2 regions of the Mycolicibacterium aichiense genome follow, and region 1 is predicted to be linked to the other one. Evidence: riboswitches for the same ligand, from Rfam matches in the RefSeq annotation. Region 1 holds a riboswitch; the other holds the start of a gene.
What was found. A riboswitch is a leader RNA that binds a small molecule or an ion and turns the genes downstream of it on or off. The one in region 1 is predicted to bind guanidine.
Positions count from the first base shown of each region.

Region 1 (15,609 bases):
CCGACATTCACAACAATCCCGACCGGCTGCTGCACAGCCAGAAACGGACCGTCGGCGGCGGGTATGCACCCGTCGAGTCCGGGCAGGCGATGGATGAGATCGCGGCAACCCTGCAGCGACTGATCGCAGAATTCGGACCCCGCTCGGTGGCGCTGTACTTGGGGACCAACGGACTGCCCTATCCTGCGTCCGCGTTGATGGCCAATGCGTTCATCCGCGCCATCGGTTCGCCGATGTTCTTCACCGCCAACACGATCGACCAACCCGGGAAACAGATCGCGCTCGCGGCCCACGGCCACTGGCTGGGTGGTGATGTCAACTTCCACGAAGCCGACAGCTGGCTGCTGGTCGGCACCAATCCCCTGGTGTCCAAGGCGATCGGCATCCCCGGTCAGAATCCCGGCCAGAGTCTGAAAGCGGCGATCAACCGCGGCATGAAGCTGATTGTCATCGACCCACGCCGGTCGCAGACCGCCGCGCGGGCCGCGATACACCTTCAGCCGCGCCCCGGCGAAGACGCTGCGATCCTGGCCGGGATCATCAACATCGTCATCGACGAAAAACTCTACGACCGGGAGTTCGTCGAAGAGAACGTCGACGGCTTCGCGGCGCTCGCTGAGGCGGTCGCGGATTTCACCCCCGCGCACGTAGCCGGGCGGGCGGACATCGACGAGCAGCAATTGGTCAAGGCCGCAAGGCTGTTCGCGTCATACGGCAAGCGCGGCGGCATGGTCAATGCCGGAACGGGGGCGAACATGGCCATGCATGGCAACGTGGTCGAGTACCTGTGCCTGTGCCTGACGTCGATCTGCGGTCGGTGGCAACGCGCCGGCGAGCGGGTCACCCGACCCAACACGCTGCTGCCCGCATTCACCGCCAAAGCTCAGGCGCATCCGCCGTACGAGGGATGGGGGTACGGGGAGCAGCTGCGGGTGCGCGGTCTGACCGATGCGGTATGCGGTATGCCTACAGCTGCCCTGGCCGACGAAATACTGCTCGACGGCGACGGGCAGGTGAAGGCCCTCATCTGCATCGGTGGCAATCCGATGGCGGCGTGGCCGGACCAGCGAAAAACGCTGCGGGCATTGGAGAATCTGGACCTACTGGTAACCCTCGATACCGAGATGTCGCTGACGTCGCGGCTGGCGCACTACGTCATCGCACCCAAGATGCAGATGGAAACGCCTGCCATGACGATGGGCAGCGAACTGATCAAGTACTACGCGAGCGGCACCGGTATCCCCGCTCCGTACGCACAGTACGCGCCGCGGCTCGCCGAACCGCCGTCCGGTTCAGACCTGACCGAGGAGTGGCAGTTCTTCCTGGGCCTGGCGAAGCGGATGGACCTGGAATTGTGGTTCATCAACTTTTTCGGCGGGGGCGGCGGCAGGTTCATGGAGTCACCGCCGATCGTGTGCAATTTTAACGGCGACACGCAGATCACCACCGAAGAGTTGTTCGAGAAGATGTGCGAGACGTCGCGCATCCCCCTCGATGAGGTTCGCAGACATCCGCATGGTCATGTCTTCGACGTGGAGGCCGTCGTCGAGGTCAAGGACGCGGACTGCGCCGCGAAGCTCGACGTCGGGAACGTCGTGATGCTGGGCGAGCTGGGCCGATATTTCGGAGAAGACATCAGAGTCGGGTGGAACGACACGGACTTCCCGTTTCGCCTGATTCCACGGCGGCACAACAACTTCATGAACTCTTCGGGTACCCGCCTGGCCACGTTGAACAAGGGCAAGGCGTACAACCCCACCTACATGCATCCGGACAGCATCGCTGCGCTGGGACTGAACTCGGGCGACTTGGTGACGGTGACGTCTCCGCACGACTGCATCCCCAGCGTCATCGAGGCTGACGACAGCCTGCGTCCCGACGTCGTGGCCACTCACCACGCGTTCGGCGGCCTGCCCTCCGAGGACGAGGAGGTGCGCGACCGGGGAAGCACCGTCGGCCGGTTGATCCCGACCGAGGTCGACTTCGACCCCATCACCGGCCTACCACGACAGGGAAACATTCCTGTCCGCGTCACCGCGCGATCCACCGTCGGAGAGGTATCGCTATGACCGATGTTGTTGAGCGCGAGCCGAACCTCGTCAGCCCGTGGGCGCCGCACCGGGTCCGGATGTACGTGGCCGCCGCCCTGTTCACCGGCCTGGTCTTCGTGGGGATGACGATCGGCGTCGGGACCGGGTTGATCGAACCGAACTTCACCTCCGACGTCGTCGCCAATCTCCTGTTCGGCATTCCCGCGATCCTGATTCCCCTCGTGCTGCTCTGGGATGCGCCGGGCGAGGTTCGCCTGCGCGAGGAGAAGGCCGCCGAACTCACGCTGTTCTACTTGCCCTACACAGCGTTCAGTCAGATCTGCTACGAGTTGGTGTTCCTCATCGGCCATCCGCTGGGGTGGTGGACTCCCACGAATGATCCGGGCATCAAGTGGCTGTGGTGGCAGTACGGCCTCGCCGACACCCGCTATGCCAGCGGCAACCCGTGGACCTTCGCCCTCGAAGTGGTCGGCGTGATCACCGGCGTCGTCGTGATCACCATGTGGTCCCGGCTGGTCCGGCAGTCACTCCCCGTCGAACAACGGATCCGGTGCCTGTGGGTGGCCTTCGCGGGTATCGCGGTGCTGATGAGCAGCACCGCCGTCTACTTCATCTCCGAGGTGGGCGCCGGCTTCGCGGATATCGGGCAAGGCGCGTTCGGGCTGTGGTTCAAGTTCATCGGCGAGAACATCCCGTTCATCGTGCTGCCCGCAATGGTGCTGTACGCCATCCACATTCAGATCGACTACCTGACCCGCAAGGTCGCCACCGCCGGCGCGGGCGGGTAGCAGCCGCGCCATAGTCCTGCTCGCGGGAGTTTCGACCGCAGGAAAGCGGGGCAACTCTGGCCCATGGCCGACATCATCGATCTCGTCTACGCCGATCACGACTGGTTGAGGCGACAATTCTTCCGGCTCGACGACGCCAAGTCCGACGACGAGCTGGCCGCGATCTGGAAGACCCTCAGTGACCGTCTCGACGCGCATGCCGACGCCGAGGAGACAGTGTTCTATCCGGCCTTGCTCAAGCACGGCGGCGATGACGATCCCGGCAATCCGGAGGGTGACCCGCAGGACGAGACCGAGGACGCGATCACCGACCACAACGCGATCCGCGATGCGGTACGCGAATCACGCAAGCACAAGCCAGGCACAAAGGTGTGGTTTGAGGCCGTGTTCACAGCGCGCAAGGAGAACGGCGAGCACCTCGACGAGGAAGAGCGCGAGGCCATGCCGGACTTCATCAAGAGTGCGACCTTGGAGCTGCGCCACGAGCTGGGTATGAAGTGGCTGCAGTTCTACGCCGAACGGGAGTCGATCGACGGGATCGACACTCGTGACAAGGATGCCGACGCCTACATCGAGGAGCACTCATGACCGACTCGTACGGACGCATCGATGCCGTCGCGCCGGGCGACCTCGTCGCGCTCGATCAAGGTTCTGGTGAACGGGAATACAAGGTGGTCCATACGCAGACCACGGACACGGGTTTTCTGATCACATTCGAAGACGATGACGGCGAGACGTTCGAACACGAATTCTCCGCCGACTCACAGGTCAAGCGATCGTTGGATTCCAAGTGGGAGTCCTCGCAAAGTCCGACCCCGCATTCGTCGGAATGAATCGACGCGACGAGGTCGAGTACGCCCCCGGTCGTTGGGCAGATGTCTACGGCGACGCCGAGGACCCGGTCGCGCTGCTGTGGCACGGTACCCAAACCGACTCCCGCGCCGCGGTTCGTCTTCTGGCTGAAGCACTCGCCGAGCTGGGGATCTGCGTCGTGGCCCCGGACTGGGACTCCCACGCCGACGATGGCGGGCGCGCGGACCTGTTGAACTCGTTCGACTTCGCGCGCTCGCGTGGCGGGGGCGCCGCGCTGATCGTCATCGGCTGGTCGTTGGGCGGCGCCGCCGCAGCGGGTCTGACCCTGCGCGCAGCGGGGTCCACGGTGTCAGTGGCGCAGGCAATCTGCCTCGCCGGCGCGTTCATGGTCAATGACCCCATTTCCGGCCGACCGGTCCTGGAAAGGATCGCCGACGACGGCTCACGCACCCCGTTCACGCTGATCTCCGGAACCGCCGATGCCGTCGTTCCGCCCTCGGTCGCCGTCCAGTTCGCGACGGATTTGCGGGCCCTTGGTTGGCCGGTCGATGTCGTCGAACTCGACGCCGACCACGGCTCGATAGCCGGCGCACGGTATGACGGCAGCCTCGACCGCTACGAGCCGGCCGACGATCCGGCGACCCAGGCAGTTGTCGACATGGTCGCCGAACGCATCGCCGCGATCGCGTTCGCTTGAGCGGTCAGCCGAAGAGCGGCAGTGCCCGCTTCCGCGCCAGTGCGTCCATCCCGCTCTGGATGCTGTCCTGCACCTCCCGGTACTTCTGCTCGACGTAGTCGTCGTCTTCGGCTCGGGACGGATCGTGGTCGACCTCCACCGCCGGCATCAACCTGGTGCGGATCTTCGCCGGCAGCGGAAGCTGCGGCAGCGCGGCCGGCGCGATGCCCCACGGTAACGACACGGCGAGCGGAAAGACCTTGAGCCGCAACAGCTTGTCCAGCCGCAGCGCCCGCGAGAGCCCGTCGCCGCGGATGAGCACCGGCATCGCATCGGCTCCACCGACGGTCGCGATCGGCACGATCGGGACACCCGCCTTGATCGCCATCCGCACGAATCCGGTGCGGCCCGCCAGGTTCGCGACGTCGCGCTCGCTCCACGGCCGCAGCGAGTCCACCTCGCCGCCGGGCCAGACCGCCACATCGTGGCCCTCGGCCAGCGCCGTGGCCATCGAATCGGGTGCGGCAGGCAGCACCCCCATCGCCCGGAAGTAACGGCCGATCACCGGCATGGCCATCAGCGCATCGTGTGCTGTGCCGTGCAGGGTGCGCTCTTGGCCGAACCGGCGCCACCACTGCACCCCGACCGTCCAGGCATCCCAGACGAACGGGGCACCCGAGTGGATTCCGACCAGCAACACGGGTGGGTCGGGCAAGTTGTCCCAGCCGTCGAATTCCATCCGGAACCAGTGATCCACCAAGAAGTTCCACAGGTACTTCTGGCGCTGCATCGTCGTTTCGTCCTGCCCATCCAGATCCCACTGCCCGGTGCGCTGGTTGAGCCAGCCGCTGACGCCGCCGTCGGCACTCTCCGCGCGCCGGTGCGCCATCGTGCGTCGGGCCTCGTCAGCGTGCCGTTGCGCTTGACGGCGGACGGCGGGCGGGCGCGAATCAGTGTTGGTCATGGCGGCGGTGTACCCCGGCTGTGGGACGCGTCACACCTACCAAACCGCGACCGGTGCCAGAGTGTCCGGGCAGGACCTTGAGCCCGACGACCGCCACGATGATGCCCGCGAGGCACACCCCCTTGGCGATCGTCACCGTCTCGTCGCCGGTGACTATCGCGAAACCGACCGTCAGCGCAGCTCCCAGGCCGGTCCAGATCGCATAGGCAGTACCGATCGCAATGGATTTCGTCGCCCACGCCAGGCCGAGCATGCTCAATACGAGCGCGACCACGAATACCGCCACGGCTCGCGGATCGGTCAGGTTGTCGCTCGCGCCGAGCGCCGTCGCCCAGACCGCCTCGAGAACGGCGCTGCCGATCAGAACCATCCACGCCATGACTAGCTCACCACCTTGAGCCCGATCACCGAACCGATGAGCAGCGCCAGCATCGCCAGCCGTCCCGCGGTGGCGGCCTCCTGACGCCGGACCATCGCGCAGAGCACTGTGAGGGACGCGCCGATGCCGACCCAGACCGCATATGCGGTACCGGTCGGCACGGTGCCCATCGCCAGCGCCAGGCCGATCATGCTGGCGATGAGCGCGACGACGAACACCACGGTCGGTACCCGGCGGCGCAAACCGCCTGACTCCCCCAGCGCTACCGCCCAGACGGCCTCAAGAATTCCGGAGAGCACCAGAATCACCCATGCCATGACGAGACTCCTCCTGCGAGTCAGTCTTGTCCTTGGCGGGTACTGCTCCCTCGTCCGCCAACACCCGAGATCGGGGTCGTAATGGTCAGCCTATCCGATTCGTTGACTTGGGTCACCTAATCGAGCCGATCGAAATGGTCTGCGCTGCGGCCGGATTCGCTATGACGAGGGGCAATACGAGATCTGGAGACGCTCATCACCATCGACACACGCCGCCATGACAAGTTTCTTACGAGCGGTCCCGACGGCGTGGGAATAGGGAAAGATTGGACAAGACGCGCGCTGATGTACGTCGCGCATCCCCAGAACAGGAGTGGTCCGTGGGCGGCGACGAATCAGCGGGTGAGAATTCGCTGCTGGTGCCCGGCGACACGTGTTGGCAGTCGGCGGAAGCGGATCGGTTTGCCGCCATCATCGACGGCGCGGACTACCTCCGGCACCTCAAGGATGCCTTGTTGCGTGCCCGACACCGGATCGTTGTCGTCGGCTGGGACCTCGACTACCGAACCGCTTTCGAGCGCGGCGAGAAGACCCTGGACGGGCCCAACCACCTCGGCCCATTCCTGCACTGGTTGCTGGGCCGGCGGCGCGGACTCAACGTATATCTGCTCAAGTCCAACCTTCGCCTGCTACCTGCGTTCGACGGGTTCTGGTTCGGTGTCACCCCGGTGAGCGTTCTCAATCAGTTCACCTCGGCGCGTTTACATTTCGCTGTCGACGGCGCGCATCCCACCGGCGCGGTGCACCATCAGAAGATCGTGGTCATCGATGACGCAGTGGCGTTCTGCGGTGGTCTGGATCTGACGCTCGGGCGCTGGGATACCTCCGAGCACCTCCCCGCCGACCGCCGCCGGACCGGCCTCGGCGGCGCCTACGGCCCCCGCCACGAGGTGATGGCCGCGATGGACGGTGCTGCAGCGGGTGTACTTGCCGAACAGGCCCGGGACCGGTGGGAGGCGGCAACCGGACGCGTGTTGTCGCCGCTCAGTCCCCCGCCCGAGGCGTGGCCCGATGGGCTCATCCCGGGTCTGCGCAACGTCGAGGTCGGGGTGGCACGCACGCTTCCCAGGCTGCCCGGCCGCAGCGAGGTCCGAGAAGTCGAGGCCCTCGATCTCGCGGCGATCGCCGCCGCCCGCGACGTCATCTACCTGGAGAACCAGTACTTCGCGTCGCGCAGTATCGCCGGTGCGATCGCGGCCCGACTGCGTGAGCCCGACGGTCCCGAAGTCGTGATGATCCTGCCGCGCAGCTCAGAAAGCCGGTTGGAACAAGAATCGATGGACAGTGCCCGTGAACGGCTCTTCCGGATGCTCAAGAAGGCGGACGTGCATGGTCGGCTCGGTGTGTACTGGCCGGTGGCAGGCCGGGGGGTGTCGGTCTACGTGCACTCCAAGGTCCTGGTGATCGACGGTCGGTTGCTTCGCATCGGCTCGTCGAACTTCAACAACAGATCGTTGGGGTTCGACAGCGAATGCGATATCGCGATCGAATCCCTGCCCGCGCACGAGAATTCCGGGGCGGTCGAGCAAGAGATCCTTCGCGTGCGCAATACGCTCGTAGCCGAGCACCTCGGTGTGTCGATCGATACGTTCCGCGACGAGATGGGCCGCCGCGGTTCCTTTTTGGCAACTGTCGAGGCGCTGCGGGGCACCGGGCGATCGCTTCGGGCGCTCACCGACACGATGGTGGCCGCCGACGCGAGCCCCTTTGCGGAGAACGACCTCATGGATCCCGTCAGAGTGCCGCAGTCCCTTCCGGAGAGTGCCTTGCGGCTCGTCGGGTCGGTCGCGACGTGGCCGCTACGCCACTCGCCTCTGGGTGCCTGGCTGCGCAAGCTTCGCGGCTTTTGAACGGAGGCGTGCGGCCGAGGTGGCGCAGTTTGCGATCCAGGACGCCGGCGCCGTCGACCGGCTCGATCGCGGGGCCGGACGGGACAGCGTCGAGCAGACGAACCTCGCCGGCCGAACTGCTCGCGGCCGAGAGCGCCTGTCACGCGGCGGCGGGCTCCTGACCGAAGGGTTCCTCCCCCTCCGGGCCGAACTTCGCGCCCGTCCTGGCCAGGCGGCGCTCGAACAGTCGCTGCAACGGTGTGGCGACGAACGTGGTGATGATCGTCATGACCGCCAGAATCGTGTAGAGCTTGCCGGAGATCAGTCCCGCTTCCAGACCGATGTTCAGCAGGATGAGCTCCATTAGACCGCGGGCATTGGCCAGGGCTCCCATCGAGCCCGCCTCGTACCAGCTCATGCCCTGCCAGCGTGCGGCCAGACCGACGGCACCGAACTTCGCGGCGAAGGACACGACCAGGACGATGCCGGCCATCAGCAGCGTCGACGAGTCGAAGATCAGCGTCAGTTGAGTGTTGAGTCCCGAATAGATGAAGAACGCCGGAAGCAGCAGGTAGGCCACCAGCGGCTCGAACCGCTCGCGGATCGCATCCAGAAACGCGCCGCGGGGCATCACCACGCCCGCCACGAAAGCGCCGAAGACGGAATAGATTCCGACCAGATCGGTGAACCAGCTCGCGGTGAGTACGACGAGGAGCACGATGCTGGTATGCGCGATCGGTAGCCCACCGGTGCGTTCGACGTCGGCACGTGGCGGTGTCCAGGTCTCCAGCCGGCGCAGCAGCGGCCGGCCGACGTAGATCATCACCAGCAGGTATGCGATTCCGCCGCCGATGGCCAGAATCGCGCCGGACACATGACCTTTCGCAGTCGCGACCACCGTCGCCAGCAGTACCCAGGAGCACGCGTCGTCGATTGCGGCACAGGACAACGCCATCGTTCCCAGCCGGGTCTTGAGCAGTCCGGAGTCGTAGACGATCCACGCCAGCATCGGGAATGCGGTGATGGCCACCGCAGCCGCCACGAAAAGGCCACCCTGCCAGTGCGCCACCTTGTCGGTGAAGTAACCGCCGAGGCTCACCATCACCCAGCCCAGGACACCCCCGAGAATCAGCGGTATCCCGATGCCGGTGGCGGCGGTGGCGCCTGCCTGCCGGGAGTGGGCTCCCAGGATGCTCAGCTGGAACGACGCCCCTACGAGGAACATGTACAGCACGAGACCGAGCTGGCCGACGACATAGATGACCGTCAGGTTGGGGTGCACGATCGTGTCGGCACCGATCGTCAGCTTGGCGGGAAAGAGCCACTGCTGCGCGGCCGGCCAGACCCAGCCCAGAACCGAGGGCCCGAGCAGGAAGCCGGCGACCATGATGGCGACGACCTGCACCTGGGCCAGCCTGCGGAACAGCGGCCACAGCAGCCGGTAGGTCAGCAGGATGACCGCGATCTGCAGGAAGAAGTGGTAGGCAATGGTCAGCAGAGACGGCATGCGCGTCAGCTCTTGTCCGACCACCGGAAGATGTACAGGCAGGCGATCAGGCCACCGATGCTCCACGCGGCCAGCACGCCGAAGATGCGTCCGTGCTCCCAACTGCCGGCCGGCTCGAAGGCAACCATCTGCGCAGGCAGCAGCACTGACCGGAATCCTTGCGCCATCCACTTGACCGGAAAGATGGACCCGACGATCAACATCCAAGTCGGCAACGCCATCAGTGGCACGTAGGTGCCCGACACGAACTGCAGACCGACGGCCGGGCCATTCGTCATGACCGCGGCGGAGACGGCGTTGCCGGCAAAGTTGCTCACCAGGATGCCGAGCAGTGAGCAGCTGACGATGCCCAAGACGAACACCCAGGCCAACGTGAACCATGCGTACACGTCGGTGGGCAGTTGAAGCTGAAAGGCCACCACCCCCAGCACGATGAGCACGACGGCCTCGGCGAGGCTGGCGATGGCAACCAACATGATCTTGCCGATGAAATACGACGATGCGGTGGCCGGCGTCCCGCGCAGCCGCCGAAGAGCGCCGGTCTCCCGGTCGGCCGCGATACCGATGCCGAGGTTGATGAACGACGTGGAGAGGATGCCGTAGGCCAGCATGCTGGCGGCGATCACCGCGCCGGTACTGGTCTGCGTGCCAGGGATTTTCGCAGAGAAGATTGATCCCAGCAGAATGCAGATGATCGCCGGCATCGAGAACGTCAGCACCACTTGCTCTGGACGTCGGTAGAACATCTTCAGCTCGGGGACCACTCGCGAGAACCCGATTCGTACGGCTGAGGGCAGGGCAGCTGCCGGCGTGGCGCTGCGATGCCGCGGCTGGGCCCCGTCTAGCGGGGTTGAGTCGACCGCCATCACGCCATCCCGATCAGTTGCAGGTAGGCGTCCTCGAGGGTGGGCCGGGTGACGGTGAGCTGGGCCAGCTCGGTGCCGTCGGCGGACTGCTGCCTGATGAACTCGGTCGGGTGCTCGGTGTGCTCGACGCGCAGCTGGTCACCGTCCATCCACTGCACCGTCGCCGCCGTGTTGACGTGCGCGGTCAGCCGCGCCGGGGAATCGACGGCAGCCACCCGGCCGCCGGTCACCACAGCGACCCGATCCGCCAGTGCGGCAGCCTCTTCCAGATAGTGGGTGGTCAGCAGGATGGTCGTGCCGTCGCTGGCCAGCAGCCTGATGAGGTCCCAGAACTGCCGCCGAGCTTCCGGATCGAACCCGGTGGTCGGCTCGTCGAGAAAGAGAAGTTCCGGTTGGGCGATGATGCCCAGCGCGACGTCGAGGCGTCGACGCTGCCCTCCCGACAGTGTCCGAACCCGCGAGCCAGCGCTGGATGCCAAGCCGACAAGCTCGAGCAGCTCCTCGGGCACCCGGGCCCGCGCCTCGCCATAGCATTTCGCAAACATCCGCACGGTTTCCAACACCGTGAGAACCCCGAAATCGCTGGTCTCCTGTAAGACGATGCCGATTCTGGCGCGCCAACTGCGCCCGGCACCCGCGGGATCTTCACCGAGGACCGCAACCCGCCCCGAGTCGCGTTTGCGGTGCCCTTCCAGAATTTCGATCGTCGTGGACTTGCCTGCCCCGTTGGGCCCGAGGATCGCGAAGATCTCGCCGTAGCCGACCTCGAGATCGAGATCGTGAACCGCCTGCAGTCGCCCATAGGACTTGGACAGTCCCTCGACCTGAACCGCCGATGCGGCCATCATGAGATGCCCTCTCCGGCATCCGATCCGGGCTCGTTCTCCAGCTGCGCGAGAAGTTCCTGCAGTTCCGCATCGGACAGCTCGGCCATCAGCTGGTCCAGCTCGTCGTCGAGGTCCGCGGCCTCGGTCGGCCCAGCCGACTCGGTCGTTGGCGTCGCGACCTCACCATGGATGAAGTGCAACTCTGCGAGCACTCGGTCGGCCAGCGAGTTCACGCTCACGCCGCGGAGTATCTCCAGTACCGGCAGGTCGATCGAGAAGGTCATGTTGATCCGCACTCGGAACTCCATCGCCATCATGGAGTCCAGGCCGATATCCTCGAGCATGTCATCGGGCTCGAAATCCTCTATGGCGCAGTCGAAGACCGCTGCCACGATCTGCCGCAGCTGGTCAGCGATGACGGCAGGGCGGTCGGCTTCGGGAGTCGTCGCGAGCTCCATGAGGATCGAACCGTCGGACTCGCCTGCACCGGGTCCGGTCTCGGAGGTTCCGAGTTCGGCGAACATCATCGGCAGCCGGCTGCCGAGCCCGGCCTGGCGTGCCCGCCCCCAGTCGGCGCTGATGGCGACGACGTCGGCCGGTTGCTGGTTGATCAGCCGGTCCAGGATCAGGGCACCCACCGCGGGGGTGATGAGTTCGATACCCCTTGCAGCGTAGAGCTTTTCGAGGTTGAGCTCTTCCACCATCCCGACCGACCAGGGGCCCCAGCCGATGGTGAGTGCCGGCAAGCCCTGCTGCCGGCGATAGTGCGCGAATGCGTCGAGGAAGGCATTGGCCGCTGCATAGTTGCCCTGTCCCGGCGAGGCGATCGTCGATCCGGCGGAGCCGAACATCACGAAGAACTCGAGCTCGTGGTCTTTCAGGGCGTCGTGCAGCACGAGGGCGCCGGTCACCTTGGCGGCCATCACCGCGGTGAAGTCGTCTTCACTGATGTTCACCAGTAGCTGATCGTTGACCGATCCGGCTGCGTGGACGATTCCGCGGACGGGTTGTCCGCCGCCGCCGGTGTGGTCACGCAACCATGCCGCCACCTGGTGACTGTCGGCGACGTCGATGCTCGCCGTGGTGATGTGCACGCCGCGGCGTTCGATGTCGAGGATCGTCTTGACGGTCTCGTAGTGGGCATGCTCTTCGGTGAGGCCGGCCCAGCTGTCTCTCGGCGGGATGGCGCTACGGCCCCACAACGCGATATGCCGCGCTCCCCGTTCTGCGAGATACGTGGCGACCACGCGGCCGAGCGCGCCGGCGCCGCCGGTGACGATATAGGTCGCATCCGTGCTGAGTTTGGTGGGAAACGGCCGTGTCAGCTGATCACACGGCCGCAGACGCGGCACGTAGGTCACCTCACCGCGGATGGCGATCTGGTCCTCGGGCCCGCCATCGAGAACGTGTTCGCAGACGCGGGCCGCGGTCTGAACGTGGTCGTCGGCGGCGTCGATGTCGATGAGTCCGCCCCAGTGTTCCGGCAACTCTTGGTGGCCGATGACGCGCCCGAGGCCCCACACCGCGGCCTGACCGACACCGCGGAGTTCGGTTCCCGGCGCGGGCTGGGCGTTCGCGGTGACCAGATGCAGGCGAAGCTGGTCGGGGGTGTCTTGTTGAGCAAGGGCTTTCGCGAGCCGCAACGCGGTGAGCACACCGAGCTGGTGTTGATCCTCGACGGAACAGTCTGCGGTGATGTCCAGCGGCCAGCAGTCGATGACCCCGCGGAGATCGTCGTCGAACAGTGCGGCAAAGTCGCCCTCGGCGAGTTCTTTTCCGTCGTCGTGTCCGACAACACGGACGTGATGGCCGCGGCGCCGCATCTCCTCGGCGATGGCAGCACCGACGCCGGTGCCGTCGCTGAGGAGCAGCCACGACGTCGGGTCCACGGCCCCGGCCTCCTCCCCAGCCGGCTGGTCCTCCAAGCGCTGCCACTGAATCTGCAGGACCCCTTTGTCGATGCGGTCGGGTGACATCCGCGACGACTCGCTCAGCGACTGGACGACGAATCCGGTGATGACCGCGAGCGGCGTACCGGTCGTGTCGGTGATCGTGATATCGCTCTCGACGTGTGACCTGGTCACCGACACCACGCGAACGTGCACCGTCATCTCCGGCGTGGGCGCGCCGTACACGGCCCAGTGCCGAATTCGGGTCGGCAGGAATGGATCCTCGTTCTCTTCCTGGCCGAGGAACGGCGCGCCGAATAACGCCTGCAACGCCCCGTCGATGAGGACCGGATGGAACCGGAAGCGCGGCACCTCATCGGCGATCGAGTCGGGTACCGCGATATCGGCGACGGCCCAGTCCTCCCCCGCGGTCACCTTCCGGACGGTCCGGAACGCGTCGCCGTAGTCGAATCCGATGGACTCGGTGCGGCGATAGAAGTCGTCGCCGCTGATCGACACGACCGGCTCGGCGCTGTCTGCCGCGGCCAACGAACTGGGTGCGGGTGGCAGGACGTTGAGTTCAGCGGTGGCGGTGATGGCCCACTTCGGTTCGCCGTCGGCCGTCGCGGTGAACGACGCGAATTCGAGTGTGCCGTCGTCCTCGTTGAGGGTGGTCCGCAGGATCGGATCGCAGGTGTCGTCGAGGATCACCGCACGATGCAGCACCACATTGTCGACGCTGAAGTCCCGGCCGTAGACGGTGTTCGCCACCGCCATACCCATCTCGACGTAGACCGCCCCCGGCACGACCACACTTCCCTGCACCCGATGGTCGGCGATGAACGGGTTGAACACGGTGCTCAGTTCTGCTTCCCAGGTCGGGTGCAGCGCACTGACCCGTTGTCCGAGAAGCGGATGCACCGGCTTGTAGAACAGGGATTCGGTGGCTTCCCGGGTTTCATTCCAGAAGCGCTTGGTCTGCCATGGGTAGCTCGGCAGCTTCACCGGGCGAGCACCCTGCCGGTGCTGGAGTGCCCCCCACGCGACGTCGTGTCCGTTGCAGTGCAGCGTGCCAACACAATTGAGGAGCGTGCGGACGTCGTCCTGGTCGCGCCGCTGGACCGCCGTCACCGAGACTCTCTGCTGACCTGCGGTTTCCACGATCGATGCAGCGAGTGCCGGGTGCGGGCCGAGCTCGACGAAATGGGTGTACCCGTCCTCCACCATCCGGCGGATCGCGGGCTCGAAGAGCACCGTCGCCCGCGTGTTCTGCCACCAATACGCGGCACCGGCCTGATATCGGTCCAGTCGCTCACCGGTGACTGTCGAATACAGCGGCATGGTCGCGTCCTTCGACGACATCCCGTCGAGGGCGCCGAGCAGATCGTCTTTGATCGCGTCCATGAAATGCGTGTGGTACGGCACCTTTCCGGTGAGGTATCGGTTGAAGATGCCCAGCTCATCCAATTGCGCAGCCAGCACGGCGAGGACGTCCGCCTCCCCGGCAACGGTGACCGCAGACGGGCTGTTGATCGCCGCTATCGAGATCCGCCTGCCGAATTCGTCGTGCAACTGCGGGTCCATCACCCGCATCAGCGAGTCGGCGTCCGTGCCGACGGCGAGCATCCGGCCCTGCCCGCTGGTGCGCTGCTGCAGCCGGCTCCGGTGGTGGACGACCTCAACCGCTTGCTCGAAGGTGAGCAGGCCGGCGAGGTGGTGGGCGGCGACTTCGCCTGCACTGTGCCCGATTACGGCGTCCGGGCGGATCCCGTACTGCGCCAGCTGCTCCGCCAGAGCAATCTGGACGGCGAAGTTGGCCGGCTGCGCCACCTCGGTTTCGGTCATCCGCGAGCTTGTCTCGTCGCGTCGCAGTTCGTCGACGAGGGACCAGCCGGTGTACTGCGCAAGCTCGCGATCGGTGCGCACGATGCTGTCGGTGAAGACGGGAAGGACGTCGAGAAGTCCCCGGCACATCCGCCACCACTGCGGGCCCATCCCCGTACACACGAAGGCGAGCTTGGGTGCACTACCGGCGGTGCGGCCCGATATCGGGCCACCATCGGCCAAGAGTCGGAGTTGTTGCCGTGCATCATCTTTACTGTCGGCAATCACCACGTGCCGGTAGTTCAGATGGGAGCGGCGCAAGCTCAGCGTGTACTGCAGGTCCGGCAGGGTGAGATCTGGGTCGGCGTCGAGGTGTCGGGCTAGCCGGTCGGCGGCCGCAACGAGGGCCTCCTCGCTACGCGCCGAGATCGGAAGTACCGCGGGCAGTTGCGGTTCGGGTGATCCGGGAGCTGGGGCGGCCGTGGCGGGTGGCTCCGCGAGCACCACGTGAGCATTGGTCCCGCCGAAGCCGAACGAGTTGACGCCGACGAGTCGCCGCTTGCCGGCGGGGTACGGCCGGCCGGTCGCGGGCACGTCGATCTTGAGCTCCGTCAGGGATACGTGGCGGGTGGGCTCGATCAGATGCAGGTTGGCCGGAATGTAGCCGTGTTTGGCCACCAGCGCGGCCTTTATCAGCCCGGCGACACCGGCCCCGGCCTCAAGGTGGCCGATGTTGGTCTTGATCGATCCGATCAGAAGCGGATCGGTTGGCGATCGGTCGGGCGTCAGCGCACTGGCCAGGGCGCGCATTTCGATCGGGTCGCCGACGGGCGTGCCGGTGCCATGCGCCTCGACATAGCCGATGTCGTTGGCCGCGAC
Region 1 is NZ_AP022561.1:32,070-47,678, reverse strand. Features, by position in the region: gene G6N32_RS00205 (molybdopterin-containing oxidoreductase family protein) at 1-2,069, shown strand, start outside; gene G6N32_RS00200 (emopamil-binding protein) at 2,066-2,839, shown strand; gene G6N32_RS00195 (hemerythrin domain-containing protein) at 2,903-3,427, shown strand; gene G6N32_RS00190 (hypothetical protein) at 3,424-3,672, shown strand; gene G6N32_RS00185 (alpha/beta hydrolase family protein) at 3,669-4,349, shown strand; gene G6N32_RS00180 (lysophospholipid acyltransferase family protein) at 4,354-5,292, opposite strand; gene G6N32_RS00175 (DMT family transporter) at 5,279-5,671, opposite strand; gene G6N32_RS00170 (DMT family transporter) at 5,674-5,988, opposite strand; guanidine-III (ykkC-III) riboswitch at 6,003-6,070, opposite strand; gene G6N32_RS00165 (phospholipase D-like domain-containing protein) at 6,309-7,838, shown strand; gene G6N32_RS00160 (cation:proton antiporter) at 7,978-9,324, opposite strand; gene G6N32_RS00155 (ABC transporter permease) at 9,330-10,190, opposite strand; gene G6N32_RS00150 (ABC transporter ATP-binding protein) at 10,190-11,038, opposite strand; gene G6N32_RS00145 (type I polyketide synthase) at 11,035-15,609, opposite strand, start outside.

Region 2 (15,609 bases), 1.7 Mb from region 1:
CACAGTCGGTAGGTCCCGGGCAACGCGGTGTGCTGCGAACACCGTCTCCCCGCCCCGAACTCAACTTGAGACGAAAGTCGGCGAAGACACCGATGTTTGACCACTACATCGCCCCGGTTGCACGGATCGGGGTACTGACCGCACTCCTCGGCGCGGAGATTGCACTCGCCCCGAACCACTACCAAGTGGGGCTACACCAGGCACACCTACGCATCGTGGTGCACGACGACGCTGCTCCCGCGACACCTCTGTCGCCAGCGTTTCCACCGTCACCAGAAAGCCCGCGCGCGGGACAGCGATCGTCACTTCTCGTGGTGTCGCGATCGGGACCCGGCCGGGGATCGACGTCAGCCCCGGCAGTGTCCGCACTCGGGCGCGGCCGCACCGTCACAACGTTATTCGCCGCCCTCCCCCGCCCGACGACGTTGCCGACAGCGCCGCGGCGCTTCCATCGCAATCATGCTGCGGCGCAACCTCGCCCGGCAGCGGTCATCGATCACGCTGCCGCCGCCAATCCGGTCCGCGACTTCATCGCCATCTTCATCAGCAACGGGGACGAACCGGGCGAGAACGCCGGTCTGTTGATCGGCAACGGCGCCGACGGCGGCCCTGGCCAGAACGGTGGTCGGGGCGGTCTGCTGTTCGGCAACGGCGGCAACGGCGGCTCGGCGACCGTTCTCGGCAGCGGCGGCGACGGCGGCCGCGGCGGGCTCCTCGGCGGGAATGGCGGCAACGGCGGAAACGCAAAAGGAGCAGGCGGCGGCGGCGACGGCGGCAGTGCCGGTGTGTTCGGCAACGGCGGAAACGGCGGAGCCGGAGCGGACGCCGGCACCAACTTTCTGGGCGCCGGCGGCGCCGGCGGTAAGGGGGGCGCCGCCGGAGTGTTGGCGGGCAACGGCGGTAACGGCGGCCAGGGCGGCAGCGGCACCAACGGCGTCGAGTCGGCCGGCGGCGGCAAGGGCGGCGACGGCGGCCGGTCAGGGTTGTTTTCCGGCAGGGGCGGCAACGGCGGAAACGGTGGCAAAGCGGTCAGCACGAACAGCGCCGGATTCGGGGGTGCGGGTGGACGAGGTGGCGACTCCTACCTCGGTGCCGCAGGCAACGGCGGTACCGGCGGCTCAGCATTGGGCAAGACGAGCGCCACGGGCGGGTCTGGCGGTCAGGGTGGCAACACTGTCGTGCGAGGCAATGGCGGCAACGGCGGTTCCGGCGGCAACGCCAACGGTGGAACGCTGACCGAAGCCGGCAACGGCGGCACCGGCGGTAATGGCGGGTTCCAGGCGGGCGCGGGCGGCAATGGCGGCTTCGGCGGCAATGCGCAGAGCACCGACGGTCAGGGCTTCGGTGGCCAGGGCGGGACAGGCGGAAACGGGGGGCTGCTCTCCTCGGGCGGGACCGGCGGCCAAGGCGGCCAAGGCCGGTCGACCAACGGTCCCGGGATCGGCGGTGGTGGTGGCAACGGCGGCAACGCCGGGCCCGGCGGGCTGGCCGGCTTGGGTGGGCCGGGCGGCCTCGGCAAGACGGCCAACGGCGCCAGCGGCACTGCAGGCAAGGGCCGAAAGCCGACGTAGTGGTGGAGGTGAGCTGACGATCGGCTGATTGCCGTGTGGTCGCCAATGGTGAAACCTGTAGGGCGTGGGGCTGTTGTTTCGGATGCTCGGCGAGGTCGACGCGCATGTCGATGAGCGCCGGGTGGACATCGGTCACATCCGACAACGCTGCGTGCTGCTCTGTCTGCTGGTCGACCTGAACCGCCCGGTGCCTCCAGATGTCCTCATCGACCGGGTATGGGCTGACACTCCGCCTGCGAAGGCGCGTAATGCTCTGGCCGCGTATGTCTCTCGGCTACGCCGTTCGTTTACCGGAGTCGGCGAGGCACGCATCACCCGCGGACCCGGCGGTTATATGCTGCAAGCCGATGAGCAGTCAGTAGATCTGCATCGCTTTCGGCACCAGGTTCGCGACGCCCGAAAGACTCAGATCCCCGTAGACGCGGTGACGCTGTTCAACAACGCGCTCGACATGTGGACAGGCGAGCCACTGTCTGCAATCGACACACCCTGGGCCAATCAGCTGCGCAGTTCGCTTGCTGCTGAACGGTTTTCCGTGTTTCTTGATCGCAATGACGCCGCCTTGCGCGCGGGTCGGCACGCGGAAATTTTCGGTGAGCTGTTGGAGACAGCGCAGACCCATCCGCTCGATGAGCGGGTCGCCGGTCAACTGATGCTTGCGCAGTATCGCAGCGGCCGGCAGGACCATGCCCTCGAGACCTACCGGCTCATGCGCGAACGCCTGGGTAACGAGCTCGGCGTCGACCCTAGTCCCGCACTGGAGGCGGTGTACGTTCAGATCCTGCACCGTGACGCTGGATCGCCGGTAGGGCCGTGGCCCTCGACCCTTGGTCGGCATATACCAAGGCGGCCAACGCGGCTCATCGGCCGCGCCGGTGATGTGCGCACAACGCTCACCGCGCTCGACGAGAGCGCACTGGTCACTCTCACCGGCGTCGGGGGCGTCGGCAAGACCAGGCTGGCACTGGCGGTCGCGCAGGAGGCGGCAGACCGATTCGCCGACGGTGTGGTCATCGTCGAACTGGTCCCGTTGGACGATGGGGCAGCCGTGAGTCGCGCGATGTGCGCTGCCCTTCGATTTCAGCCCGGCGCGGATCTGCGCCCTGACGACGCACTCATCGAGTTCCTGCAGCGGCAGCGCATGCTGCTGGTGGTGGACAATTGTGAACACGTCCTGCCCCAGGCTGCTCTGCTCATGGACCGGATCACCACACACTGTCCTGACGTGAAAGTTCTTGCCACGAGCCGGGAATCATTGGGGGCTGGAGGCGAGCAGGTGGTACCGGTCAGGCCGCTCACCGAAGACGCGGCCACCACGTTGTTCGTGGAACGAGCCAGAGCCAGCCGGCCGGACTTCGATCCCGAGCGCGAGCGAACGGGGGCGGTCGCCGATATCTGCCGTCGGCTCGACGGGTTGCCGCTGGCTATCGAGCTCGCGGCGGCTCGGATGCGCGCGATGTCGACTGCCGATGTCGTGCGCCGCCTCGATCGACTGCGACTGCTCAGCGGCCGGGTGAACGGCGCTCATCCACGTCACCAGAACCTGACCGCAACGATCGACTGGTCGTATCAGCTGCTGTCGGATCAGGAGCAGACGCTGTTCGCGACCCTGTCGGTGTTCGCGGGCGGATTCGATCTCGACGCGGTACACGCGGTGTGCGCCGAACCTCGGATGAGCGAAGACGATTCCGTCGAACTGCTGATGGGACTGGTCGACAAGTCCATGGTGGAGGTGGAGACCGGCCCCGGCGCCACCCGCTATCGACTGCTCGAGACACTGCGCGCCTATGGGCGCGAACGTCTTGCGGACACGGGGCGCCTTGCCGAGACGACCACGCGCCATGCGCACTATTTCACCGACCTCATCGCTGCGGCCGCTGCCGGAGTCAGAGGTGCGCAGGAGGCGGAGTGGATCGCACGGTTCGTCACCGAACCGGCCAGATACACCACACCGGACTACGACAACCTGCGCTCAGCGTTCGAGACGATGGTCACCGTCGGTGACGTCGACCGCGCGCTGCGACTGGTCATCTCACTGCCCGAGGTCATGTTCATGCGCATCGGAGTGCATTGCGGTGAGTGGGCCGAGAAAATAGTGCAGATCGCCGACGAGGATCATCCGTTGTATTCCGCCGCGGTCGGAACCGCAGCGCGCGCAGCATGGTTCGCCGGGCGCTATCACCGTGCACGACAACTGGTCGCGCTGGTCCCGCAGCGGTCGGCGAGTGCCGACGTCTCCTATTGCGCTGATCCCACCGACATCCTCGCCGATATCGCACTCTACGAAGGCGACCCGGCTGCGGCTCTGGAGCATTACCAGCGCGAGCTGATCGCCGCCCGCGTGGCGACCGATCCGCACCGATTGGTCTGGGTCCTGTACAACATCACCGTGTGCCATGCGGCGCTGCGCGATCCCGGCGCGGGTCTGGCCGCCGGCAACGAGGCGATGCAAGTCGCCGATAGGGTTGCCAATCCCACGGTCCGGGCGATGGCGCTGTGCGCGCTCGGACGGGCGCTGGCCCCTACCCAGCCCGAGCGGGCGATGACGTTGTTCGAGCAAGCCCGTGAGCTCGCCGCCGGTGTAGTCAACAACTGGCTGATCGGTGTCGCTTGCGCCGAAGATGCCGCGATCCGCGCTGTGCACGGCGACCCGGTCGCCGCCGCAGGGATTTTCGCCGACCTCGTCGACCATTGGGAGTTCGGCAGCGCAGGTATCGGCTCCTACCAGTGGGATACGCTGGCGGATGTGACGCGCCTTCTCGCACGTCTAGGCGCTCACGGGGAAGCTGCGGCTCTGCACCGGGCACTCGTCGAGGCCGGCCGTGAACCCCCGCTCGCACGGCCAGCCGCAACCGAACGGGACGCGACCCCGGCTTCGAACGGACACGACGCCGTAGCACTGGCCAAAATCGCATTGCGCCGATACGTCTGAGAGACAAACCGTTTCCTGCCGCTCGACGCATCGCACAGACAGGTGCTAGCGTCCACAGCTGTCGATGCGCGACAGCGCTTCCCCGGACGAGATGTGCGCCGTACCCGGCTCGTTAAGACGACGCACCTTGGAGGGTTGATGCCTGTCAGCGATCTGCGCCACGTACCTGCAGCGCGACCACTGGATGTGCGATGGATCCACGGTTCGATCTCCGCAAAGCACAACGCGGATCCCGACATACAGATCCATTGGTACGACGACGACACAGTCATCTTGCGCCAGAACATGGCCATCGACTACGAAGCGCCGTTCATGTTCCTGCTCTTCGGACGCGACCGTGCTGTGCTTCTCGACACGGGCGCGACCGCATCGCCGGAGTTCTTTCCGTTGCGGGCGGTGGTGGACGAACTGATCGAACGGTGGACCAGCCGTCGCGGCCGCGCAGGGCGGCAAGAGTACGAGCTGCTGATACTTCACACTCACTCGCACGATGACCACGTCGCCGGCGACCACCAGTTCGCCGGCCGCCCCGCCACGGTGCTTGTGCCGGCCGACAAGAGCACGGCGTGGAACTATTTCGGTTTCGCCGCTGAACCTGATGCGGTCAAGACGGTGGATCTCGGGGATCGCGCCCTCGATGTTCTCGCCACGCCCGGCCATCAGGACTCAGCGGTCACGTTCTACGACCGCATGACCGGCATCTTGTTCACCGGCGACACAATCTACCGCGGCCGTCTCTATATCGTTGACTGGCAAGCGTTTACCCTCAGCGTCGACCGCTTGGTCGCGTTCTGTGACTCCCACCCGATAACCCACGTGATCGGGTGTCACATCGAGATGACGAGAACCGCGGGAGTGGACTATCCCGTCTTGACCTCCTTTCAGCCCGACGAACCGCCGCTGGAAATGACCGTCGAGCATCTGCGCACGGTCCAGACCGCTTTGCGCGACGCCGGCCCTGAGCCCGTTCGGTACGTCTGCGATGAATTCATTCTGTGGCCCGAGGATGAGTAGTTCTCGGCGACTGCCGCGTGCAGCGACGGCAGCACCCATCCGCTGATCCGCTTCGCCCCCGCCGACGCGTCGACGGCGCAGCACATCGAGAAGCGTTCGATGCGATCACGGATCTGGCCGAGTCGCTCGGGGAAGACCAACGCACCCAAGCCATTCTGAAGTCTTGATTTCAACCTCCGCGCGGATCTGTGGGTTAGCATGCCCTCAGCAAACTGACAAAAACTCCACAGGGGGGATGTAATGAAGAAGGCAATCGCGGTGGCTGCGTTGGCGTTCGGGGGGTTGATGGGGGCAGCAGGTACGGCCAACGCCACTGATTACCTGGAGACCGACGCCAACGGAGTCCCGTGGCATTGGGCCACCGAGGGCGAATGCCAGGCGGACGCGCCACTCGTCTGGAACGATCCGGGCTTCGACCGTGCCTACCCGTACTGGTACTGCGGTCCGGGCGACGGCGGGTGGTACCTGTTCAGCACCGACAATCGGTAGGCAGATCAGCCGTCAGTGCCCGGGGTCCTCTGCGAGTCACCCCGGCCACTGGCGCGGCGGTCGCGAAACCCACGACGGAGTCGCCGTCAACGCAACGCTCGCGCCACCGGACACTCGGTGGGCGGGGAAGTCGGCGGAGCAGCTACGCCAAGAATCGGAATAGCGTTGATTGACACAGCAATTGATGCTCCGTCGCTGCGCTGTCATGGTGACGCCGACGTCCGGCATCCGGTTAAGACTGAGCCCGTCCACTCCCTCTGCTAGATGCCGGGCGCCAGGCCGAAACAAGGTGCTGCCGCGCTATCACACCCTCTCGGCTGACGCATTCAAGTTAACCGAGCTTATTAGCCCTCTCGCACCACGGAGTGGTTGCCCGCTATATCCGCTACCCGCACAAGCAAGCGAGGGCAAGAACCACGTTCCTCTCGAATCGAGTGAGAACGGGCGGAACATTCCTAGTGTCGAGCATGGAAAAGCCACTACCGATCAGCATCTTTCGGTGATAAGTTGCACTCGGGTCAACCAGGCTCAGCGTCGACAGGCGCTGCGGATTTCACCTTTCTGGGGGTTGCGCTAATGCGCTCAGCGAAGTCTCTTGCACATGTCGGCACGTTTGCTTTTGCAGTCGGGGTTGGTCTCGCGGTTGCCGGCGCGACCGCGGCTACGGCCACGGCGTCCCCATCGGAGAACACGTCGTCGTCGGGGCCGAGCGCCAGCAGTCAGGCATCGTCATCCAAGCCGGCAGCCAAGAGAGAGCGCCCGCGTTCCTCCCAACCGGGAGCGACTCGCTCCTCAGAGTCCGCGACGGGTTCGTCCGCACCGGCTGAAAGCGTTGCGGCGCCTGACTCTACGGCCGCAAACGCGTCCAATCGTGCATCACTCACGCGCGCCAGTGTGACTTTGCGACCCAGCGGCGTCGGACAAGCCAAACGCAGAGTGGTCCTGAACGTCGTCGCGGCGCCCACCACCACGCCGGCCACAACACCGACCTTGCCGGCACCAAGTCCGCAGACCGTCGTCGACTCGGTCGGTTCAGCCGTCCGCGATCTCGAGCAAGGGCGGATGTACGGCGACCCGACGACGAACGCCAAATACTGGGTTTCCCAGCACTCTATGAATTGCACCTTGATGGCAACAGCCATGGTGATCGGTCAGCTCACCGGCAAGACACCCAGCGAGGCTCAGATCGTGTACGAGGCCTCTACCACTCCAAGCGTGAACCGCGGGCCCGGCAAGTCGATGTACCTCGGCTTGAATAGCGACACAGGAATCAACGATGGGGACGCTCGAGCGCTCTTGGCGAATCATGGTATTACGACGACGTATACCCGATACACGGATCCGAACCAGGCGCTAGAGGATCTCAAGTCCACCCTCGACGATCCAAAAAAGGCAGTGATCGTGGGTATCGATTCCGCGGTCGTCTGGGCCGAGGTCTACAAAAAGGATCCGCCGCCCAACGTCAAGACAGCAGACCACTCAGTGGTTGTGATCGGCGTCGATACGAACAACAACATCGTTCATCTGAATGACAGCGGCCTCGGCGACGATCTAGACCCCATAACGAATCAGCCGGTTGGCCGCGACGTACAGATCCCCCTGGACGTGTTCATTCGCGCGTGGTCGGCCGACTCCTACCTGATCTTCGCAGGCGAACAGACCGGAAACCCGATACCGCGAACCGCCTGGGTAGCCAACATGCCGCGCAAGGATGCGCTGGACTCGGTTGTGAACACCCCCTTCGCCATGGGCGACCTCAACAACAACGACCCCGCGAAGGCCCAGCACCTGGTGCACTTCCGCTGACAGCACGCTCGCTTGCGGATAAGCGGCGACTTGGCGAAGACCTCGGCGTGAACGCGCGATCACGTCGAGGTCTTCGTGCTCTACCCAACGCAAAGTGGGCTCTAAGAGTAATTCGGTTGTGAGAGTAGCGGTTTGGCGGCTGGCCACGGTGCTGCGGTGTGCCGCGATTACAGCAGTGGACGACGTTCGGCGCTCAAGGCACGATGTCTTGACTTTCCTGCAGCGGCAGCACTTCCTTCGCGGCTAGACACCACGCCGGGGATGGATCTGACTCAACGCGTGCCTCGGCGATGAAGCGAGTCCTCCATGACGACCGGTAGTGTCCCACCTCGAGCTGCTGCAGTTTTCGACCGGAGGTGCTGTTCCCTCTTGCTACGCGGCTTACACCGGTCATGGGCAAGACGGGTTCATGTTGCGTTATGCCGTCGGCACTGGACCGGTCACCCGGCCCAGTGCCGACTGGCGAAAGCTGGGCTGTTTACCTAGCAGATCCGGCGGATTACCTAGCAGATCCGGCGGATCGATTGGCCGACGAATCGGCATCGCGCCGGGTTGCCTGGCCATCTTTGCCAGCCTTGCCTGGAGTGCCGGCGATAGCACCGCCACGGCCACCCGCTCCACCGGTTCCGGCGATGGGGGTATTACCCTCCCCGCCCGAATTAAGTGGCGGCACACTGGCATTGCCACCATCGCCGCCGCTACCTCCAATGCCTGCGATCACGCCGCCATGGCCGCCAGCCCCGCCGTTACCGCCCTGGGCTGTGCCAAATGTCGATTGCTGGTCGATGCCTTCGGCGTACGCTTCTCCCCCGCCGCCGCCGCCGCCGCCGGTACCCGCCAAGGCCGAGTTGCCGCCGCGGCCCCCGGCACCGCCGGTTCCATTTGCAGTCACCGGGTCGGCAAGTCCGCCACCACCACCGGTACCTCCATTGCCGACCACCGTGCTGCCGCCTGCGCCGCCAGCGCCTCCGACTGCAGCGGCATCTGTCTGGCCCCAGCCTGTGCCGCCTCGGCCGCCATCACCGCCGTCGCCCATGACCGTCGCACCGCCAGACCCGGCCGCCCCGCCTCGGGCGGTCTTGCCACGGGCGTACGCTGCAGCGTCGCCACCCCAGCCGCCTCCACCACCGCCGCCGTTGACGGACTTGCCACCGGCGCCGCCCGCGCCCCCATTTGCGTCGCCGGTCCCGGACTCAGCGTTGCCACCGTCGCCTCCGAGGCCACCGCTGCCGACATTGGCAGCGCCACCCCGACCGCCCGTTCCGGCAACGGCATTGCCATTCTGCGAGAACGAGTCACCTCCCCAGCCGGCGTTACCACCATCGCCGCCGAACCAGCCTGCGGCACCACCGTTTCCACCGGAGGCTCCGGTCGCGTTGTTGGCGGCCACTACAGCGGAGTCGAGATAGTTCTGGTCCTTACCGCCGTCGCCACCCCTGCCACCATTGCCAAAGAACAGACCGCCTCGGCCGCCGTTACCGCCATCGGTTGCGGCGCTGATGAGTTGGGTATCGGAATAAACCGCGTTGAGGCCGGCGCCGCCTTTGCCGCCATCACCGAACAGCATTCCCGCGTCTCCCCCGCGGCCACCGTTGGCGCCGTCACCGCCGCTTCCCCAGAGCAGTCCTCCGTTGCCGCCGTTGCAGGCCGCTCCCACGCAATCGTCTGCCGCATCGATACCGTCGCCGATGAGCCAGCCCCCCTCGCCAACAATGGGACGGATGCTTATCGAGGCCATCACCGCGTTGGCAATGGCAGGTGTCGTAGTCGATGTCGGAGAAACGCCGCAGCTCGGCTCGCTCACAACGCAATTCACCGGCGCAAGAGGCATCATCGAGTCCACGGAAGCCAGGCGAACATTCGCTGTCGCCGGCGCCGACTCAGCGGCAGCCGCCGACAGAACGACGCCCAGCCCGGCGACCGCGGCTGCACCCGTGACGCCAGCGGCAAGGTACGAATAGGCCGAAACTCGGGTCAGGGTGGCGAAGGATGAGCGGACTGACGACGGCATGAAACTCCCCCCGGATGCGGGTTCCAATCGCACACCGACGGGAGCCCGAAATTCCCATTGCTGAAACCCAACGACCTGTTGGGCGAGTCGAATGTATGGCTTTGCTAGTTAGCCTGTCAAGGAACTTCATTGACTCGCGCGACTGTTCGATTGTTGCTCGGCCGGAGTTCGACTGCGGCACGACTCGTCGTCACAGCGGTGACTCGACCACAGCCCGCCGACTGCAGGGCTGTGTTGCTGACATGGATGCGCCGCGCTCGAGAGAGGGTTTGCAGAGAGGCCGTCCCCGCGTTCTGGTAACGGAGTGGTTCCGCAGTTTCAGCAATGCCCCGTCGGCAGCCCTGAGGGTGTGCCCACGTCATGTGGAATCAGGCACGACTCTTGACACAAACCTAGGCTTGTCGTAACCATAAGACATGACCGCTGTTGTGTCTCACGACGCCGAAGCCCGCTTCGAGCTGGCCACCGCCGAGACCTGGGGTGATCGCTGGCCGATGTACCGGGCACTGCGTGACCACGATCCGGTGCACCACGTCGTGCCGGAAAACCCCGACCACGATTACTGGGTGCTGTCCCGGCACGCCGACATCTTCGCCGCCGCCCGGGACCACGAGACGTTCTCCTCGGCCCAGGGCCTGACCGTCAACTATAACGAGCTGGAACTGATTGGGCTGCAGGACAACCCGCCGATGGTGATGCAGGATCCGCCCGTGCATACCGAGTTCCGCAGGCTGGTGTCACGCGGCTTCACCCCGCGGCAGGTCGAGGCCGTCGAACCCAAGGTCCGCGAGTTCGTCGTCGAGCGCATCGAACGGTTGCGCGCCGACGGCGGCGGGGACATCGTCACCGAGTTGTTCAAGCCGCTGCCGTCAATGGTCGTCGCGCACTATCTCGGCGTCCCCGAGCAGGATCGCGACCAGTTCGACGGCTGGACCGAGGCGATCGTCGCGGCGAACGCCGGCGGACTGAGCGCTCTGGGATCGGTCAGCGACGCCATCGGTTCGATGATGGGCTATTTTTCCGAGCTGATCGAACGGCGCAGGCGCGAGCCCGAAGACGACACGGTGTCGCACCTGGTGGCCGCCGGTGTCGGCGCCGACGGCGACATCGCCGGGACGCTGTCGGTGCTCGCCTTCACCTTCACCATGGTCACCGGCGGTAACGACACCACCACCGGCATGCTCGGCGGTTCGATGCCGCTGCTGCATCAGCGTCCCGACCAGCGCCGCATGCTCGTCGAGCAACCGGAGCTGATCCCCGACACCGTCGACGAACTGCTCCGGCTGACCTCTCCGGTGCAGGGACTTGCCCGGACCACCACCCGCGATGTCGAACTGCACGGCAAGACCATTCCGGCGGGACGCAAGGTGCTGCTGCTGTACGGGTCGGCCAATCGCGACGAACGCCAATACGGCCCGGACGCCGGCGAACTCGACGTCACCCGGCGTCCGCGCAACATCCTCACGTTCAGCCACGGCGCACATCACTGCCTCGGCGCGGCGGCCGCCCGCATGCAGGCGCGGGTGACACTCACCGAATTGCTCTCGCGCTGCCCGGATTTCGAGATCGACGAGGCGGGTATCGTGTGGGCCGGGGGCGGTTATGTGCGCCGGCCGCTGTCGGTGCCGTTCCGGGTGCGCGGCTGATGGCGGGCGACTGGCTGAGTTCGCGCCGGGCAGAGGTGGCCACCGACCGCATCCTCGACGCCGCCGGCGAGCTGTTCGCAGGCAACGACGTCCGAAGCGTCGGGATGAATGACATCGCCCGTGCCGCAGGGTGTTCGCGAGCCACGCTGTACCGCTACTTCGAGAACCGGGAGGTGCTGTACACCGCGTACGTGCACCGCGAGGCCTACCGGCTCTACGAGCAGTTGACCGAGTTGATCGACGGCATCCCCGACCCGCGGGAGCGGCTACTGACCGGGCTCACCACGTCGATGACGCTGGTGCGGGAAAGCCCGGCGCTGTCTTCGTGGTTCGCTACCGCCGACTCGCCCATCGGTGCGGAGATCGCCGAGCAGTCCGAGGTCATTCAGGCGCTGACATCCGGCTTCCTGTTGTCGCTGCGGCCCGACGATCCCGAGGTCGTCCACCGACGCGCCCGCTGGCTGGTTCGGGTGCTGACGTCGCTGCTGATCTTTCCCGGCCGCGACGCCGAGGACGAGCGGGCGATTCTCGAGGAGTTCGTCGTTCCGATGGTGTGCCCCAGCGACTCCAACCCATCGTTGAAAGCGCACTGAGAGCGAGAATCTCGCAAATACTTCGCTCTGGATGCGATCTCAACGCGACGCTTGAGCGCTCACCGATACGGACATGACTATGCCGATTCTTCGTTGCCAGCCTGTCGGTTTTCGCCAGTGAGGACGACACCGTAGAGGAAACTCCGGATGCGTTCGGCGAACATCTCTTTCACCGAAAGCTCGTTTGCCGCGGCAGCTTCAGCGAGATGCGGATGCGCAGCAGCATCGATGTTGGGAAACAGGCTGCGCCCGCCTGCGGGACGGCGCAGCGGTTCGACCATCACAGCACCAATACAGAGCATCTCCATGCCATCGAGAATCTGGATGTGCAGGTGCAGGGGCACCCCTGAGTCGCTGAGGAATTGGGCCGCGTCCTCGAAACTGTCGATCAAGATCTCCCGCGGCAGGTGCTCGACGAGAATTGGGGCCGCGTTCCGGTGGCGCAGGACCGACTGACGGAAATTCAGCGCCAAACTGACGAAATACTCCGGCCAGTCGGGGCCGGGCTGACGCCTGGGTTTGATAACGGATTTACCCGCGATGTGCTTGGCGATGGCAGTGAGGATCTCGTTCTTATCGGAGAAATGATGATAGAGCGAGGGCGCGCGGACACCGAGGTGCTGGGCAAGCCGTGGCAAACTGAAGGCTTCCAAGCCTTCAGAATCGATAATCTCGATAGATGCTGCGACTGCCGTCGACCGGGTGATCAGCGGTTTAGACGGTCTCGCCATGCCACTCCCCGGGTTTAACCTAACGATGCTCGTTTAGCATACCTTGCCCAGGGCCCGGCCCGGATATGTCCGCACTGACGCCGCGGCTCATCGAGCCTGCGTCACGCGGTGTCCAACCTAGAGTCATCAGTTTTCGTCCGCGTGGTTTCAATCAACCCGGTGGTTGGGGCACTAACCGATGATCGAGTGCCCCAACGTGTTACACAGAGCCGTGCTCGCCGTCACGACCGGCCGATGCCCAGTCGACGGCGCCAGTCGTGCGCGCCCATCAGCCGGGTGAGCTTGGCGATGATCCTGGCCTTGGCCGGGATCACCGGGTACCACAGCAGCTCCGACTTCAGGGCGAACCGCTCCTCGACCACTGATTGCTGCCGACAGTACTTCAGCACGCCGTGTGCACCACCGAACCGCGTTCCCAGTCCGGAGTTCTTCCAGCCCCCCATTGGTATCGGCATCTGGAATGTCGCCACCACTGCGTTGTTGACCGATACCGAACCCGCCTCGATCCGTCGCGAGAGGCGATCCGCCCTGGCGCGGTCGCGAGTCCACAGGCTGGAGCTGAGTCCATATTCGGAGTCGTTGGCCAGCGCGATCGCTTCGTCTTCGTTGCTGACCCGCATGATGGCGAGGGTCGGCCCGAAGGTCTCCTCGCGCATACACGTCATGGTGTGGTCTACGTCGACCAGCACGGTGGGCTCGAAGAAGTTGCCCCCCGGACTGCGGTGACCTCCGGTCAGAACGCGCGCGCCCTTGGCCACCGCATCGGCGACGTGGTCGGCGACGATGTCGACCTGTGCCGATGTGACCATGGCGCCGATATCGCAGGCAAAGCTGCCTGGCTGGTCCATGCCTTGGCGCAGGGCGGCGACCTTCTCGGTCACCAGGGTCACGAAGCGGTCGTAGACGGGCGCCTCCACGTAGACGCGTTCCACACCAACACACGCCTGCCCGGAGTTCGTCATGCCGCCCCACACCGCACCGGCCGCGGCCCGCTCGATATCGGCGTCGGCGAGCACGATCAGCGCGTCCTTGCCGCCGAGTTCCAGGCTGCACGGGATGAGTCGTTGCGCGCAGCGCACGGCGATGGCCCTGCCGGTGCGCACCGACCCGGTGAACATCACCATGTCCGCCTGGTCCACAACGGCCGCACCGGTGGCCCCCGCGCCGTTGGCACATCCCAGCACCGGCGGAGCGCCTATCTCCTCGTTCCACCCACGCACGGCCTCGGTCCACGCCAACGGCGTCACCTCGGACGGCTTGCACAGGACGGCGGCACCGGCGACCAACGCTCCGACGACATCCATCATCGGGCTGGCCAGCGGTCCGTTCCACGGGGTGATGAGCCCGACGAGCTGATGTGGCCGAACCTGCACCCGCAGCCGGCGCACCTTGTTGGCGGCGCCCGCCGCCTTCACTGTCCGATCGGCCATGAACTTCTCACCGTTGGCCGTGAAGTAGTTGATGACGTCGATGGCTACGGCCATCTCCAAAGATGCATCAGCCCAGGACTTCCCAGTCTCCTGCTGGACCAGGGTCAGGATCCTGCGTTCGTTGTCGAGCAGCCAGTCCAGCCAGCGCAGCAGATGCACACTGCGGCCGCGGGGGCCGAGAGCTTCCCAAGCAGGCTGCGCTGACCGCAGCTGGCCGGCCAATGCAGCCACCGCCGCTTCGTCCATTTCGGGCACGGCGCCCACGATGCGCCCATCTCCTGGGCACCGAACCGTGATGGTGGTTCGCGGATCGAGCGCGGAGGCAGTGCTGGTTTCGTTCATGAAAAGTACTTTTCCCTTCGGTGGCCGACGCACCATATCTAAAAGAGTAAGGTTTCGACCGACTGTTGACCACTATCGCTTTCACCTACCTAAAACCTATAGTTTTGTCACCTGCCACCGTCCGTTCCATCAGCCAAGGAGGCATGCACATGAAGGTTCGACTCGAAAGGGCCAAGTGCGCCGGCCATGCTCAGTGCTACGCCGTCGATCCCGACCTGTTCCCGATCGACGACGACGGATATTCCATCCTCGAACCGCACGAAGTGGACCCCGCCGACGAGCGCGTCATCCGTGACGGCGTCGCGTCCTGCCCCGAGCTGGCGCTGATCATCGAAGACAACTGAACGTCCCGGGCCCCGATCCGCCCGAGCGACGCCCCCTCCGAGAGATGCTGCCGCCAAGATCCCTGTCCCCGGCAATGGGAAACGTCCCCGGCAATGGGAAACATGGCGGTATCGCCGAGGCGGTGCATCAACGGACAGTTCTTGATTGACGTCTCATACCTATCGGCGTAAGGTTTTTTGGCATCGGCGGCGCGGGTCGCGGGTCGGTTCCGGCCACCGTAGACACGACGCGCTTCCGGGCAGGATTGCGAACCTGCAGGTTCCCAGTGACGCTCAGTGGCCGGTCAATTCACCGCTCAGTAGTAAAGGCAGATCATGACGACATCGCTCCCCAGGCAAGACCGCATCCGCCGAGCACTTGAGCTGTTGCGTAACGAGACCACCGACAAATTCGACGACGTCGTCCCGTTCACTGCCGAAGAGTTCACCGACCCGGTTCTGGCCCAGCAGGAACGTGACCACATCTTCGGCCGGGTTCCATCAATCGTCGCGCACGGGTCTGAGCTCGCTAAACCGTTCGATTTCCTGACGGTGCAGATGCCGCGCAACAACGTCATCGTGGTCCGGCAGCGCGACGGTGGCATCAAGGCGTTCGTCAATCTGTGTCGGCACCGCGGGGCCATGCTTGAAGACTCCGAGAAGGGCCGTTGCCGGTTCTTCTCGTGCCAGTATCACCGGTGGTCATATGATCCCGATGGCT
Region 2 is NZ_AP022561.1:4,229,649-4,245,257, forward strand. Features, by position in the region: gene G6N32_RS29160 (hypothetical protein) at 360-1,571, shown strand; gene G6N32_RS20195 (AfsR/SARP family transcriptional regulator) at 1,636-4,503, shown strand; guanidine-III (ykkC-III) riboswitch at 4,565-4,630, shown strand; gene G6N32_RS20200 (MBL fold metallo-hydrolase) at 4,789-5,517, shown strand; gene G6N32_RS20205 (hypothetical protein) at 5,758-6,006, shown strand; gene G6N32_RS20210 (C39 family peptidase) at 6,943-7,812, shown strand; gene G6N32_RS29165 (hypothetical protein) at 8,312-9,550, opposite strand; gene G6N32_RS20220 (cytochrome P450) at 10,240-11,469, shown strand; gene G6N32_RS20225 (TetR/AcrR family transcriptional regulator) at 11,469-12,062, shown strand; gene G6N32_RS20230 (TetR family transcriptional regulator) at 12,140-12,793, opposite strand; gene G6N32_RS20235 (aldehyde dehydrogenase family protein) at 13,015-14,565, opposite strand; gene G6N32_RS20240 (ferredoxin) at 14,715-14,909, shown strand; gene G6N32_RS20245 (aromatic ring-hydroxylating oxygenase subunit alpha) at 15,225-15,609, shown strand, end outside.
Region 2: it holds a riboswitch for guanidine, as region 1 does, so the genes downstream of both, G6N32_RS20200 (MBL fold metallo-hydrolase) here and G6N32_RS00170 (DMT family transporter) in region 1, are expected to answer to the same signal.